DNA from 4 places in the Paenibacillus sp. A14 genome. Region 2 is predicted to be linked to each of the others. Evidence: riboswitches for the same ligand, from Rfam matches in the RefSeq annotation. Region 2 holds a riboswitch; each other region holds the start of a gene.

Region 1 (3,036 bases), on a different contig from region 2:
ATTTTCTTAAATAAAGGGGAGATTAATCATTTATGATAGCTTCGAATTCCTCGATGTTCTTGTTGGCGCCGATAATCACCATAATATCGCCGGCGACCAAATGATCCATTGCCGTCGGGGCGATGATAATGCCATTCTCCCGATGGATCGCCACGATGCTGCAGCCGAAGCGGGCGCGCGGGTTCAAATCGCCCACATTTTTACCGTTCAGACACGTTGGCACCTTCAACTCCACGATGCTGAATTCTTTGGACAACTCGAGATAATCGAGCAAATTGGGGGTCACAAGCTGATGGGCCACGCGAATCCCCATGTCCCGCTCCGGAAAAATCACCCGGTCAACCCCCAGTTTCTCCAATGCGCGGCCGTGTAGAACCGAAATCGCTTTGGCCACTACCGTCTTGATGCCCAGATCCTTCAGAAGAATCGCGCTCAAAATGCTCATCTGAATGTCGTTACCGATGGCGACAATTCCGCAATCGAAGTTCCGTACGCCGAGGGACTTAAGCACCTCCTCATCGGTCGCGTCTGCTACCACGGCATGCGTGAGCAAATGGCTCCACTCTTCAACGACGTCCTCGTTGCGGTCCACGCCCAATACTTCGTAACCGAGTTCCATCAGCTCCAGTGCCAGACTGGAACCGAAGCGCCCCAATCCGATCACGACAAACTGCTGTGTCTTCATCTTGTCCTTTTCCCCTTATCCGATAATCATTTTGCCCTCAGGATGCCTGTATAATTCTTTACCCTGCTGTGGTCCCAGCGCATAAGCCAGGGTGAGCGGCCCGAGCCGCCCGGCGAACATGGTAAAGCTGATAATGATTTTCCCCATGACGGTCAGTTTGCCGGTCAGTCCCATCGTCAAGCCGACCGTTCCGAACGCGGAAGTCGCTTCAAACAGGATGCTCAGAAAGCTGGCGTCCTCCGTCGTGGACAGCACCATCGCCACAGCGACGACGAGAAAAAGCGCCAGCATAGTGATCGTAACCGCCTTGAAAATACGCTCTTGGGCCAGCCGGTACCGGAACAGCACGAGATCCGACCGCCCCCGGATCATGGAAATCACGGCACCCACAAGAATCGTGAATGTCGTCGTCTTGATGCCGCCCCCCGTCGAGCTGGGCGAGGCGCCGATAAACATCAGAATAATGATAAAAAACTGGGTGGCCTGCCGCAGCGCCCCGATATCCAGCGTATTGGCTCCCGCCGTTCTCGGCGTCACCGACTGGAAGAAGGAAGCCAAAAACTTCCCGTCCCATCCCAGCGGCTCAAGCGTCTTGGGGTTGGTAAATTCAAAAATGAATATCACCAGAGCCCCCACCAAAATCAAAGCGGTGGTCATCGAAAGCACCACTTTGGTATGCAGCGAGAACTTGCGGCGCTTCCGGAACTCGATCAAATCCGATACAACGATAAACCCGATTCCCCCCGACACGATAAGAAACATCGCGACGAAGTTGACGACCGGGTCGCTAACATATTGGGTCAGGCTCCGGTATTCCCCGAACAGATCAAATCCGGCATTGTTGAACATGGAGACGCCGTGAAAAATCCCGTAATAAATCGCCCGGCCGAGCGGCATATCGAAGGACCAGCGAATCGCAAACACAAGAGCGGCGCCGGACTCAATGATCAGCGAGTAAAGCAGGACTTTGCGAATCAGCCGGACGATGCCCTCCATCGTATTCTGGTTCATCGCCTCCTGAAGCAACAGACGGTCCTTTAGCGAGATTTTCCGCTTCAACACGAGAGAGAACAGCGTGGCCATCGTCATAAACCCCAGGCCCCCGACCTGAATCAGCAACATAATGACTACCTGTCCGAACGTGGAAAAATAAGTGCCCGTATCCACCACCACAAGTCCGGTTACACAAGTTGCCGAGGTCGCGGTAAACAGCGCATCGATCCAGGGAAGCGATTCTCCGGTTGTACTGGAAACCGGAAGCATCAGCAGAAAAGACCCGAGCAGGATAATGGCCGCGAATCCCAGCACCAGAACCTGCGGCGGGGAGAATTTAAACCATTTGGAAAGCAAGGCGGTTCACCTCATTTTGTATATTGGACAAAAAAGTACAAAAGAAAAAAAAGCACTGGAAATCCAATGCCTTTTGATTGGTCCCTGCAGCAAAGGCCTACGAGGTTAGCTGACGGATTCGGGCTTGCTAGGTCTGCCCTATTCGCCGTCGCAACAAGCGAGAATGCTTGCCGGAAGCGAAATTCACCCCTAAAGATCGGTTCCCCCGTTTTCAAAAGAAATTCGGCCAATTTATGAAGTTTCATTATTTTCATTGCATTTTCGTCAAAAGGATTATAAGCCTTATTCGGCCGCACTACAAAGTGATATTTCGATGAAATTATGCGATAAACGCCGAAAAGGGAGGAAACAAGCTTTATGGTATCCCTTTATCTAAGCCATGCTTTGCTTTCCCAACGTTATTGCGCATTTTCACATTTTCTCCTCCATCTATGGCGAAGCGCCGCCCCCTGTGTTATCTTTTACTGTGACATCGATTTGTCAAAATCATACGGATTCCAAAAAATCAAAAAGGAGTTTTGACATGTATTCCGACCTAAAACCGCGGCGCCGGATGAAGAACGGAACCTTGTGGGGGCTTGCCGCCCTGGGATTGATTTTGTTTGTTCTTCTCCAAATCTACCCTTCAACGGCCTCCGAAACCCTGCAGCTGGAACAATCGGCGCAGGTGCTCACCAAGGACCAGGCCAAAGCGGCCGCCCTTAAGTTTGCGCAGGACGAACTCGGGGTTTCTCCCGGAGAAGAAGTCATCGTCACTTATCAGACCCGGGCCGAAGTTTACGGTTATTTGACCAAAGAGAAGTTAATGAAGGATTACCTGGAGAAATATGACAAGCAGTTTCCTTATGATGTGTTCCGCGTTTATTTCGGCCTGTCCGACGAAGGGTGGGACGGGGTTACTATCGACATACATATGACGACGGGAAAGGCGGTCGGATTTAAAAAGATTCCGAAAACCGACTTCCTCGCCCCGCCAAATGAGCTGGAAAGCAGCGAGGGAC
Region 2 (3,036 bases):
AGCTGTGGTGGGTGTGAATATTTCGGTGATACTTCATTATGCGAAAAATCCGGAGACCGATTTTGCCGAGCTTTTGGAGGAAGCGCTAAGCCATCTGGAAAAAGGATTCTCTCTGTAAGACCGGTACAGAACCAAAGCTGAAAATAACTCCACTGACTTTCTGAAAATAATGCTACAATAAAGGCCGAAACAGTAAAGTTTTTCGCAAAGGGGTAATGGACATGACAACCATACTGAAAACATTGACGATAGCCGGCAGCGATTCCAGCGGCGGGGCGGGAATCCAGGCGGATTTGAAGACCTTTGAGGAATACGGGACCTATGGATTGAGCGCGTTGACCACCATCGTGACGATGGATCCGGACCGCGGCTGGCATCACAGCGTATATCCGGTGGATGCGGCCCTCGTTGCCGAACAGCTGAAGACCGTATTTGCCGGCGGGCCCGTTGCGGCCATGAAAACGGGAATGCTGGGCAGCGTGGCGATCATCGAAGTCGTGGAAGCCTGCATTAAGCGGAATCGGCAGCAAAATGTCGTCATCGACCCGGTGATGGTCTGCAAGGGCGAGGACGAAGTGCTGAATCCCGAAAGCGCGGATGCGATCCGCGATTCTCTGTTGCCGCTGGCAACCGTGACCACGCCGAACCTGTTCGAAGCCGGCGTATTGTCCGGAATGGGGCGTCTGACCTCGGTGGCGGATATGAAGGAAGCGGCGAAACGAATTCGGGAACGGGGGGCCCGGAACGTCGTTATCAAAGGCGGGAAGGCTCTCGAGGGCGAAAAAGCGCTTGACATATTCTACGACGGCTCCGAATTTACGATCCTGGAGAGCGATAAAATCGAACCGGCCCACAACCACGGCGCGGGCTGTACGTTTGCCGCCGCGGTAACCGGCGGGCTGGCCTGCGGCATGCCGGTCAAGGAGGCGGTGGAGAAAGCGAAAAAATTCGTGACGGCCGCGATCCGCTCCGGATACGCATTTAACGAATTTGTAGGTCCCGTTTTTCACGCGGGGTATCGCTTGAACGGCGAGCAATAAAACCAGGATTCTTCATTTAAAGGTCTTGTTCTCCTGTGCGGAGAGCGGGACCTTTTTTTACATTTGACGGGGGCTGATAAATCATGAAAGGAAATGAAAACAAGGGAAGTAAGCGCTTAAACGAACCCTTTTGGGTCAATGTTTCGTGAAATCGGGCACATCCAGGGTTTTACACGGATAAGTGAAAGGAGTATATTCACTCATGGATTTCATATCAAAATTCGCTGAATTTCCAGTAAGGGAAAACGGGGGAACCGATTTGTCGTCAACGTTTGGCCGGGAGAGTATCGGCCAAATCAAAGCGGCAGGGGGTGAATCCGCGGCAGCTTTCAGTCAGGGCTTTCGCGGAGGGGTGATTCTCGCCACCCTAATCCGACAGCTAACCTCGTAAGCGTAGTTCGGGAGAGGATGATACTGTGACCATGCAGACATGACATGGACCACAGGGGTTCTGACCTCTGTGGTTTTTTGCTGTGCTCCCCTATGCTTTTTTTCCGAAGAAAATGGGTATTCTATCTTAAACCAACTATGAGGTGTTGCAGTTATGTTTACCATGCTAAAAAGAGTGCTCATCGGTCAGCCGCTGAAGTCTACGGAACTGGGGGAACAAAGGCTCAGTAAAACGAAAGCGCTGGCGATTCTGTCTTCGGATGCCCTGTCCTCCATCGCCTATGGTCCCGAACAGATCCTGATTGTGCTGATGGCCATCGGGGCGGCGGCCTTTTGGTATTCCATCCCGATTGCCGTAGGAATTCTCGTGCTGCTGACGGCTCTCGTCCTGTCCTACAGACAAGTGATTTTCGCTTATCCGCACGGCGGCGGCGCCTATGTGGTGTCGAAGGAGAACCTTGGTGTCAATGCGGGCCTGCTGGCGGGCGGAGCCCTGTTGGTCGATTATATTTTGACGGTGGCGGTCAGCATTTCGGCGGGGACGGACGCCATTACTTCCGCCTTTCCGTCGCTGCATCCTTATAATGTGCTGATCGCTTGCCTGCTGGTTGTGCTGATTACCGTTCTCAACCTGCGCGGCATTACCGAGTCGGCTTCCATTCTGGCTTATCCTGTGTACTTGTTCGTCCTGATCATCTTCATAACGATCGGTGCGGGATTGTATCGGATTATGACCGGCCAGGTCCCGAGCGATCTGCACGCCCCGATCGGTACACCTGTCGCCGGGCTGACCTTGTTTTTGCTGTTGAAGGCTTTTGCGTCCGGGAGTTCGGCCTTGACCGGGGTGGAGGCAATCTCCAATGCGATCCCGAATTTTAAGGACCCCGCCCCGAGGAATGCCTCCAAAACCCTGGCGGCGATGGGCATTCTGCTGGCTTTGCTGTTTACCGGAATCGTCTGGCTCGCGTATTACTACGGCATCTCGCCAAAAGGCGAGGAAACGGTCGTTTCGCAAATCGCCTCGGCAACCTTCGGCAGAGGCGGGATGTATTTCGCGATTCAGGGAATCACCGCAATGATTCTCGTCCTTGCCGCGAACACGGGGTATTCGGCATTTCCGCTGCTGGCGGTCAACCTGGCGAAGGATAAATATATCGCCCGGATGTTCACCGTTCGCGGAGATCGCCTTGGCTATTCGAACGGAATTGTGTTTCTGGCGGCGGCTTCGATTTTACTGATTATCGTGTTTAAAGGGCAGACCGAGCATTTGATTCCGCTTTATGCGGTCGGGGTTTTTATCCCGTTCACACTGGCGCAGGCCGGGATGCTGGTGAAGTGGATCCGGGAGAAACCCGAAGGGTGGAGAGTAAAGCTCACCATTAACGCGGTAGGCGCGGTGATCAGCTTTACGGTCATGATGATGTTTTTCATTACGAAGTTTACGCAGGTTTGGCCCGCACTCATTTTTTTACCGGCGATCGTCATGGTCTTTCACAAAATTCATAAGCACTATGAGGCCGTCGGCGATCAGCTTCGCATCACCACTTGCGAGCCTGCGGCTCGCGTTAATGGCAATGTGTTCGTTATTCCGGTCGCCGGAATTACG
Region 3 (3,036 bases), on a different contig from region 2:
AGGAGGGAAAATAATGACCTACGTACGGAATGGATGGGGGCTTGTTCGAAGCCAATTTCCCTCTGTGATCATCCTGTTTCTGTACCAGCTGCTTTGGGGGTTGTTCTTCTACCGGCTAATTCACTCGGCCGTGATCGCCTTGCTGTCGCGGTATCCCGATCCCCCACCGAATGAGTTGAGCCAGGTTCTTTACTTGATCGAGGGACAAATCGAGCTCGGACGGAGCCCGGCGATCCACCAGTATTTGTGGATGCTGTTCGGCCTGATTGCCCTGCGTCTGCTGATGACCCCGTTGTTTCAAGCCGGTATTCTTTACGGCATGAAACCTCCGGAGGAGCAAGGGGCCGGGCTTCCGCTCTTCCGCGGCATGAAGGAATTCTGGAAGCCGGTCACTCTCTTTTTCCTGCTGGAGCTGATTCTGCTCGCCCTGCCGGGGTTATGGATCATCCCGAAGTTAGCGGCCCTCTGGCCTTGGCTCATCCCGGGGGGCGGCCGTCTGGGCCCCCTGCTGGCGATCATCGGGCTGCTTTTGGGGTGGGCGGCCTACGGCTGGCTCATTCGCCAGCTCCTATTGTTCTCCCAATTTGGCTATCTGTTCAAGACGGGAGTTTGGAACTCCCTTCTAATCAGCCTCAGACACCTGCTGCCCGGCATCGCCATCTCCCTCATCCTCGGCACGGCCGGAGCCGTCTTATTTCTCATCTGCGGGGCCTTCTCTTGGATCTGGACCGGGTTGGCCGCCATGGTTTTACAGCAAACCTATCCTTTTATCCGCAGCCTATTTCAAATTTGGAGTATATCCTCTCAATATGAACTCTGGCAGACCAAGTTACATAAAGGTTAAATTTTTTTCATCTTTGTCTATCCCTTGCACCACAAGGCCTCCGCGGAAAAGCGGGGGCTTTTCCCTGTGTTTTCGCCTCTGAATCTTGCTAAATAGCCGTTGCCAAAATATACTTGCCTTTGTTACAATAGCAACAGCACAATTCAGTAACGATTTTGTAATTATTTTTGTCACCTTGGCAGGAGAATCATGTCGGGTGTCGAATATGTAAGTAAATCGGATGTAAACTACAGCCGAATTCCCTTGGCGGGGAACGGGGGAACCACTTTGGGTGAATTGATCTCGCAAGAGAGGGATCATAGGGGACCTTCAACCGAATCCTTAAGCTAACCTCGTAGGCATTGGAAGGAGCATTTTCTTGAAGAAACAGTTGACCGCAGCAGCAGTAAGTCTGGCCATTCTTTTCTCCGTTGGCACTGGGAGCGCTTTCGCCGATTCCACGTTGGACGGCGTCATCGATACGGCCTTGGGAACGGAGTACTCTTCCGGCGGCACTACAACGTCCGGCTTCGATTGTTCCGGATTTACCATGTACGTCTTTTCGAAGATCGGTATTAAACTGCCCCATCAATCCGGTGCCCAATACAAGATGGGAACGGCCGTAGAGAAGGAAGAGCTGATTGCCGGCGATCTCGTGTTCTTCAACACTTCCGGTAAAGGCGTTTCTCATGTCGGCGTTTATGTTGGTGATGGCAAGTTTGCCCACGCATCTTCTTCCAAGGGCGTAGTCATCAGCAAACTGAGTGAGAAGTATTATGTACAGCGTTATGTCGGAGCGAAACGGATTCTGAGTACCGATAAGTACGAAGAAGTCACCACCGACTCCCAAGAGCATGACGATGTAGAATAATTCCGGCAAAGGCCCGCAGCGATTCTTTCGAGTCGTAGACTGCGGGTTTTTTCATGGCTGTTTGGGAAATCCCGTTTAGGAGAAATTACCCGTCTCTCCCCGGCATAAACAGGACAATAGAATTAAAATATCCGGCAACCCTAGAATAGCTTGCCAAAGCAAGTTAGGCTTGGTACAATAACCAAAGTAAATAGTAACAACTTTGTAAACATTGTTCGCCACGTCACAACTTTGGGTGCATTCAACTAGACTAGCCGAATTCCCGGCACCCGGGAAACGGGGGAACCATTTTGGGTGAATTGATTACCGATACATAGGAATCATAGGGAACCTTCAACCGAATCCTCAAGCTAACCTCGCAGGCATTGGAAGGAGAACTTTACATCATGAGAAAGACATTTGCAGCAGCAGCGACAAGTTTGGCGATTCTGTTCACCTTGGGGACAGGGAGCGTATCGGCCGAAGACACGACCTTGAACAGCGTGGTTAACTCTGTTTACGGAACGCCTTATAAATACGGGGGTGTCTCCACAAGCGGATTTGATTGCTCCGGATTTACGAGATATGTGTTCAAGCAGATGGGGGTCAAGCTCGCCCGGGTCTCTTCAGCCCAGTACAAACAAGGCACGCCTGTCGCCAAAAGCCAGTTAAAGCCGGGGGATCTCGTATTCTTCAATACCTTGGGCAAGAATAAAGTATCCCATGTCGGCATTTACATCGGTGAGGGGAAATTTGCGCACGCCTCTTCATCCAAAGGAATTCGTACGGATAAATTAAACAGCAGTTACTATAAATCAAAATATGTCGGGGCCAAAAGAATTCTCAGCAAAACCGGTTATTCCACATATGCCGCAGAATCATGACCCCTACGCCAAATTGAGGCGCTCACCTCAACTTAGTTAATACCGCAGTGGTTCTTGCCGGAACCACTGCGTTTTTTTCGCTATATACCATATAACGAAAGTCCGTTCAAAAAGGTTTCCAAATATGGCCTTTCCGCCAAAATTTATTTTTTCACGATCGCCGTTTCCTCTCCCGGACTCCACTGTCCAAATCTTCCCATACTCCACATTACCCCTCTGACCGAGGACGAAACACCTACGTCTTCCTATCTTTACAAGCAACCCATTTCCCGTTAGAGTGAGGGTAAACGGAATTTTCTAATCGATGAAAAGACAGCCCCGCGATATAATATCCATTCCCATTGTTTAAAGGAGGCGCAAACATGGAAAAACCAGTCACTACATTCCGGATCGTTCCCATGGAGGAGAGCCACGGCGCGGCTATCTGTACCTGGAAATACGATTCCCCATACGATATCTATAGCTGGCTCCCCTGGGAA
Region 4 (3,036 bases), on a different contig from region 2:
ATTTTGTGGCCTTTGATGGCTCCGCCGGTATCCTCAGCCTTGCGGAAACCGACCCCTTCGATATAAACCCACCATCCCAAAGGAACGACATCCTTGTCGACCGCGATCGTTCTTCCCTCCGCTACCCGGGTACCGGAAGCCGTGCGCGTGCCGATGCCGTCCTCCTCGGCGGAGTAGGCCGTAAGAGTCACGTTTTTGAGCACTTTTTTATATTTAAAAGAGACGCCGCCTTTCGTCGTAAGGCCGCTGATATTAACCGCGTTGGCGCTGCGGGAAATGCTGGCGGATGCGACTGCTGTCGGTTTCTTCGTGCCCACGGCAACGACTTTCGGCGAAGCTGCCTTTTTGACCTCTTTGCCGAGCCAGTGTTTGGACACGAACTTTCCGTCTTCATACACTTTTTCGATGTTATGGACTACAACGCCTTCGCTCCCGGGGAACATCACCTTTGTCGTTCCTTTGAGCAGATTCTTGTCGGAGGTTTTCACCACGGTGAAAGGAACGTTTTGCGTAGTCTGTATTTTATGTCTGGTAACGCGGACGACCTTGATGTTCAAGTTCGCCGAGACTTTGCTGTCCAAGGCCGGTGTAACTTTATCTTCCTGCCCCAAAGTGACGCCAAGTTCCTCGATTGCTTTCCGGACACTATCCTGTGTCGTGAAATGGGTCTTTGTCGTTCCATCCACGCTTACCTTGACCGGCACGGCGCGATGGATGACAATCCGGTCCCCGTCTTGAATCGAACTGGCCAGGGAATGAGATACGTTATCCTCCGGCTTCAAAACGATGGACTGCTCTTCCAGCACTTGATTGACCAGCGATTTCCGGGTTTCGATCTGCTGACTCTGCCCGTCAACAACCAAGTATACTTTTTTGTTGCTTTGGCTGTAAAACCAAATCAGGATGATGAGAACTACCGCGATGGACAAAATTCCGACGACCGAAATCTGACGTAGATGTTCTTGTTTCCACCGCATTGCGTAAGACATGCTGGATGAGCGCGATTCATGGGATTCCTCATTGCGGAAAATGCCCATTTCTTCCGTCCTCCTTCATAGTCCCGCCGTCTAGGTCGAATCGTGTTACATATGACGTGACTACATTTCATTTTTACGAAATGCCTAATGAAAGCCGCATTCCGCATCCCGTTCCAGTCTACCCGGCATCAAGTCACCTCCTGTTTAACACAGTATGATGACCCTATTACGTTTATTCAAAACAAAAGAAGCCTTAGAAAGAGTAAGAGGCTCTCTTTCGTGGCTTCCGAATGTCTGGGTGTAATAGGATGCACGAGTTTGCCCTCTCTTAGTACGCTTACGAGGTTAGCTGTCGGGTTAGGACGCAGAGAGCCGCCCTTTCTCCGTCATTCGCTCACGGCGCAATGACCTTGAATTCACCCCAAAGACCCGATAAAGAAATCAATTACAGTCCGGATGGATATCCCTTCGGCACTGTAGTCGGTTCCCCCGTTCTCCATGTTCGGAGACTCAGCGAGACTGGTTCATGGAACCATATAACGGAATCGTCAACGGCATGTTAACGACCCCAAATCGATTACTGAAAAGATTCTATCCTGTTTCGATGCATGTTGTAAAGGACGAATCAACAACGTTTATTTTAATAATTGGTTAAAAAAATGTAATATACTCACTGGAGTTGGTTAAAAAGCATTAATCTTTCCGAAATGCTCTTTTTTTCATCGGTTTTTCTCCCGATTACTCGGGATACCAAATCGTTCCAGCGCATTTTGGGTCGTAATAACGGCAATTTCCTCCACCGAGATCCCCTTTAACTCGGCAGCGGCCTCGGCGACCAATCGGACGTGACCCGTCTCGTTTCTTTTTCCACGAAATGGATGTGGAGTAAGATATGGGGAATCTGTCTCGATCAGCAATCGGTCCAAAGGCGTCTTCGCCAACACCTCTTTGGGCTGCTTTGCATTTTTAAACGTAATCGGTCCGCCAAACGACAAATGAAATCCCAAATCCAGACACATTTTGGCAATTTCCCAGCTGCCCGAATAGGAATGCATGACCCCGCCGATCTCGTTCGCCCGCTCCTCGCGCAGAATCCGAACAACGTCTTCGTGGGCATCCCGGTTATGTATGGAAATCGGCATTCCCAGCTCTCTGGCCAGCCGGATTTGCTTGCGGAATACCTCGTGCTGAACCTCTTTCGGAGACGTATCCCAATAGTAATCCAGGCCGATTTCCCCGATAGCGACAACCTTTTCATGTTTGCATAATTCTGCAATCCAGTCGAGATCCTCTTCTTTCATCGTAATGGCGTCCTGCGGATGCCAGCCTACCGCCGCATAAATGAAGTCATAGGTCTCCGCCAGCTTCATCGTCGTCGGAATCGTATCGCGGTTAAAACCGATGTTGATCATCCGCGTCACGCCTTGCGCCAAAGCGCGTTCAATCGCTTCATGACGATCTTCGTCAAATTGGGGCGCATCCATATGCGTATGTGTATCAAATAGTTCCATGGGTTGTCCCTCCTACGTTCCCTGTTCAAAATATTCCGCGATATGCCGCGGCAGCCGGTCCATAACCGGTCTCAATTTATTCTCCGGGTAGTACAAATGATACTTGCCCCGGTGCAGACCGCTAATGGAACGCACAATATCCGATACCTCGGAAATTTCCTTCAGTTGGTCCTGCCGGTCCAATAACAGGATCTGTTTATCGCGAAATTCGCCGTTCGGACGAAACACATCATAAGGCAGATCGGTCGGAAAATCAATTTCCAGGTCATATTCCGGATGAAGCCCGACTCTTCCGAAGGCAGCGCGAATTTCGTCAATCGTTTCCAGGTCCAGCGACTCCACTTCTACATATTTATACAATTTACGGTTCAAAAAACGGGCGCACAAATCGCTCAACAACTCGTCCGATTCGTTCCTCCACTGCATAAAGGCGGTTTGTACCAAAGCTTCGTCAAGCAGCAGGTATTCCTGTACGGTCAAATCCCGTTTGAACAGACCCGGCAGCGGCTCCGGTAGAAACCGGAACTCGTGTCCCCCCGCATGCAGCT

The links. A riboswitch is a leader RNA that binds a small molecule or an ion and turns the genes downstream of it on or off. The one in region 2 is predicted to bind cyclic di-AMP.
Region 1: linked by a shared signal. The riboswitch ahead of V4U88_RS26135 (TrkH family potassium uptake protein) and the one ahead of V4U88_RS14360 (APC family permease) in region 2 are both predicted to bind cyclic di-AMP.
Region 3: linked by a shared signal. The riboswitch ahead of V4U88_RS25350 (C40 family peptidase) and the one ahead of V4U88_RS14360 (APC family permease) in region 2 are both predicted to bind cyclic di-AMP.
Region 4: linked by a shared signal. The riboswitch ahead of V4U88_RS23025 (3D domain-containing protein) and the one ahead of V4U88_RS14360 (APC family permease) in region 2 are both predicted to bind cyclic di-AMP.

Annotation. Positions count from the first base shown of each region.
Region 1 is NZ_JBAGJD010000022.1:13,049-16,084, forward strand. It holds gene V4U88_RS26130 (potassium channel family protein) at 23-685, opposite strand; gene V4U88_RS26135 (TrkH family potassium uptake protein) at 701-2,035, opposite strand; cyclic di-AMP (ydaO/yuaA leader) riboswitch at 2,114-2,273, opposite strand; gene V4U88_RS26140 (CPBP family intramembrane glutamic endopeptidase) at 2,559-3,036, shown strand, end outside.
Region 2 is NZ_JBAGJD010000004.1:642,116-645,151, forward strand. It holds gene V4U88_RS14350 (acyl-CoA-like ligand-binding transcription factor) at 1-118, shown strand, start outside; gene thiD (bifunctional hydroxymethylpyrimidine kinase/phosphomethylpyrimidine kinase) at 222-1,040, shown strand; cyclic di-AMP (ydaO/yuaA leader) riboswitch at 1,253-1,449, shown strand; gene V4U88_RS14360 (APC family permease) at 1,585-3,036, shown strand, end outside.
Region 3 is NZ_JBAGJD010000018.1:46,988-50,023, forward strand. It holds gene V4U88_RS25345 (hypothetical protein) at 14-844, shown strand; cyclic di-AMP (ydaO/yuaA leader) riboswitch at 1,066-1,200, shown strand; gene V4U88_RS25350 (C40 family peptidase) at 1,203-1,694, shown strand; cyclic di-AMP (ydaO/yuaA leader) riboswitch at 1,937-2,074, shown strand; gene V4U88_RS25355 (C40 family peptidase) at 2,081-2,557, shown strand; gene V4U88_RS25360 (GNAT family N-acetyltransferase) at 2,920-3,036, shown strand, end outside.
Region 4 is NZ_JBAGJD010000012.1:95,158-98,193, forward strand. It holds gene V4U88_RS23025 (3D domain-containing protein) at 1-1,037, opposite strand, end outside; cyclic di-AMP (ydaO/yuaA leader) riboswitch at 1,296-1,503, opposite strand; gene V4U88_RS23030 (TatD family hydrolase) at 1,697-2,488, opposite strand; gene V4U88_RS23035 (HD domain-containing protein) at 2,501-3,036, opposite strand, start outside.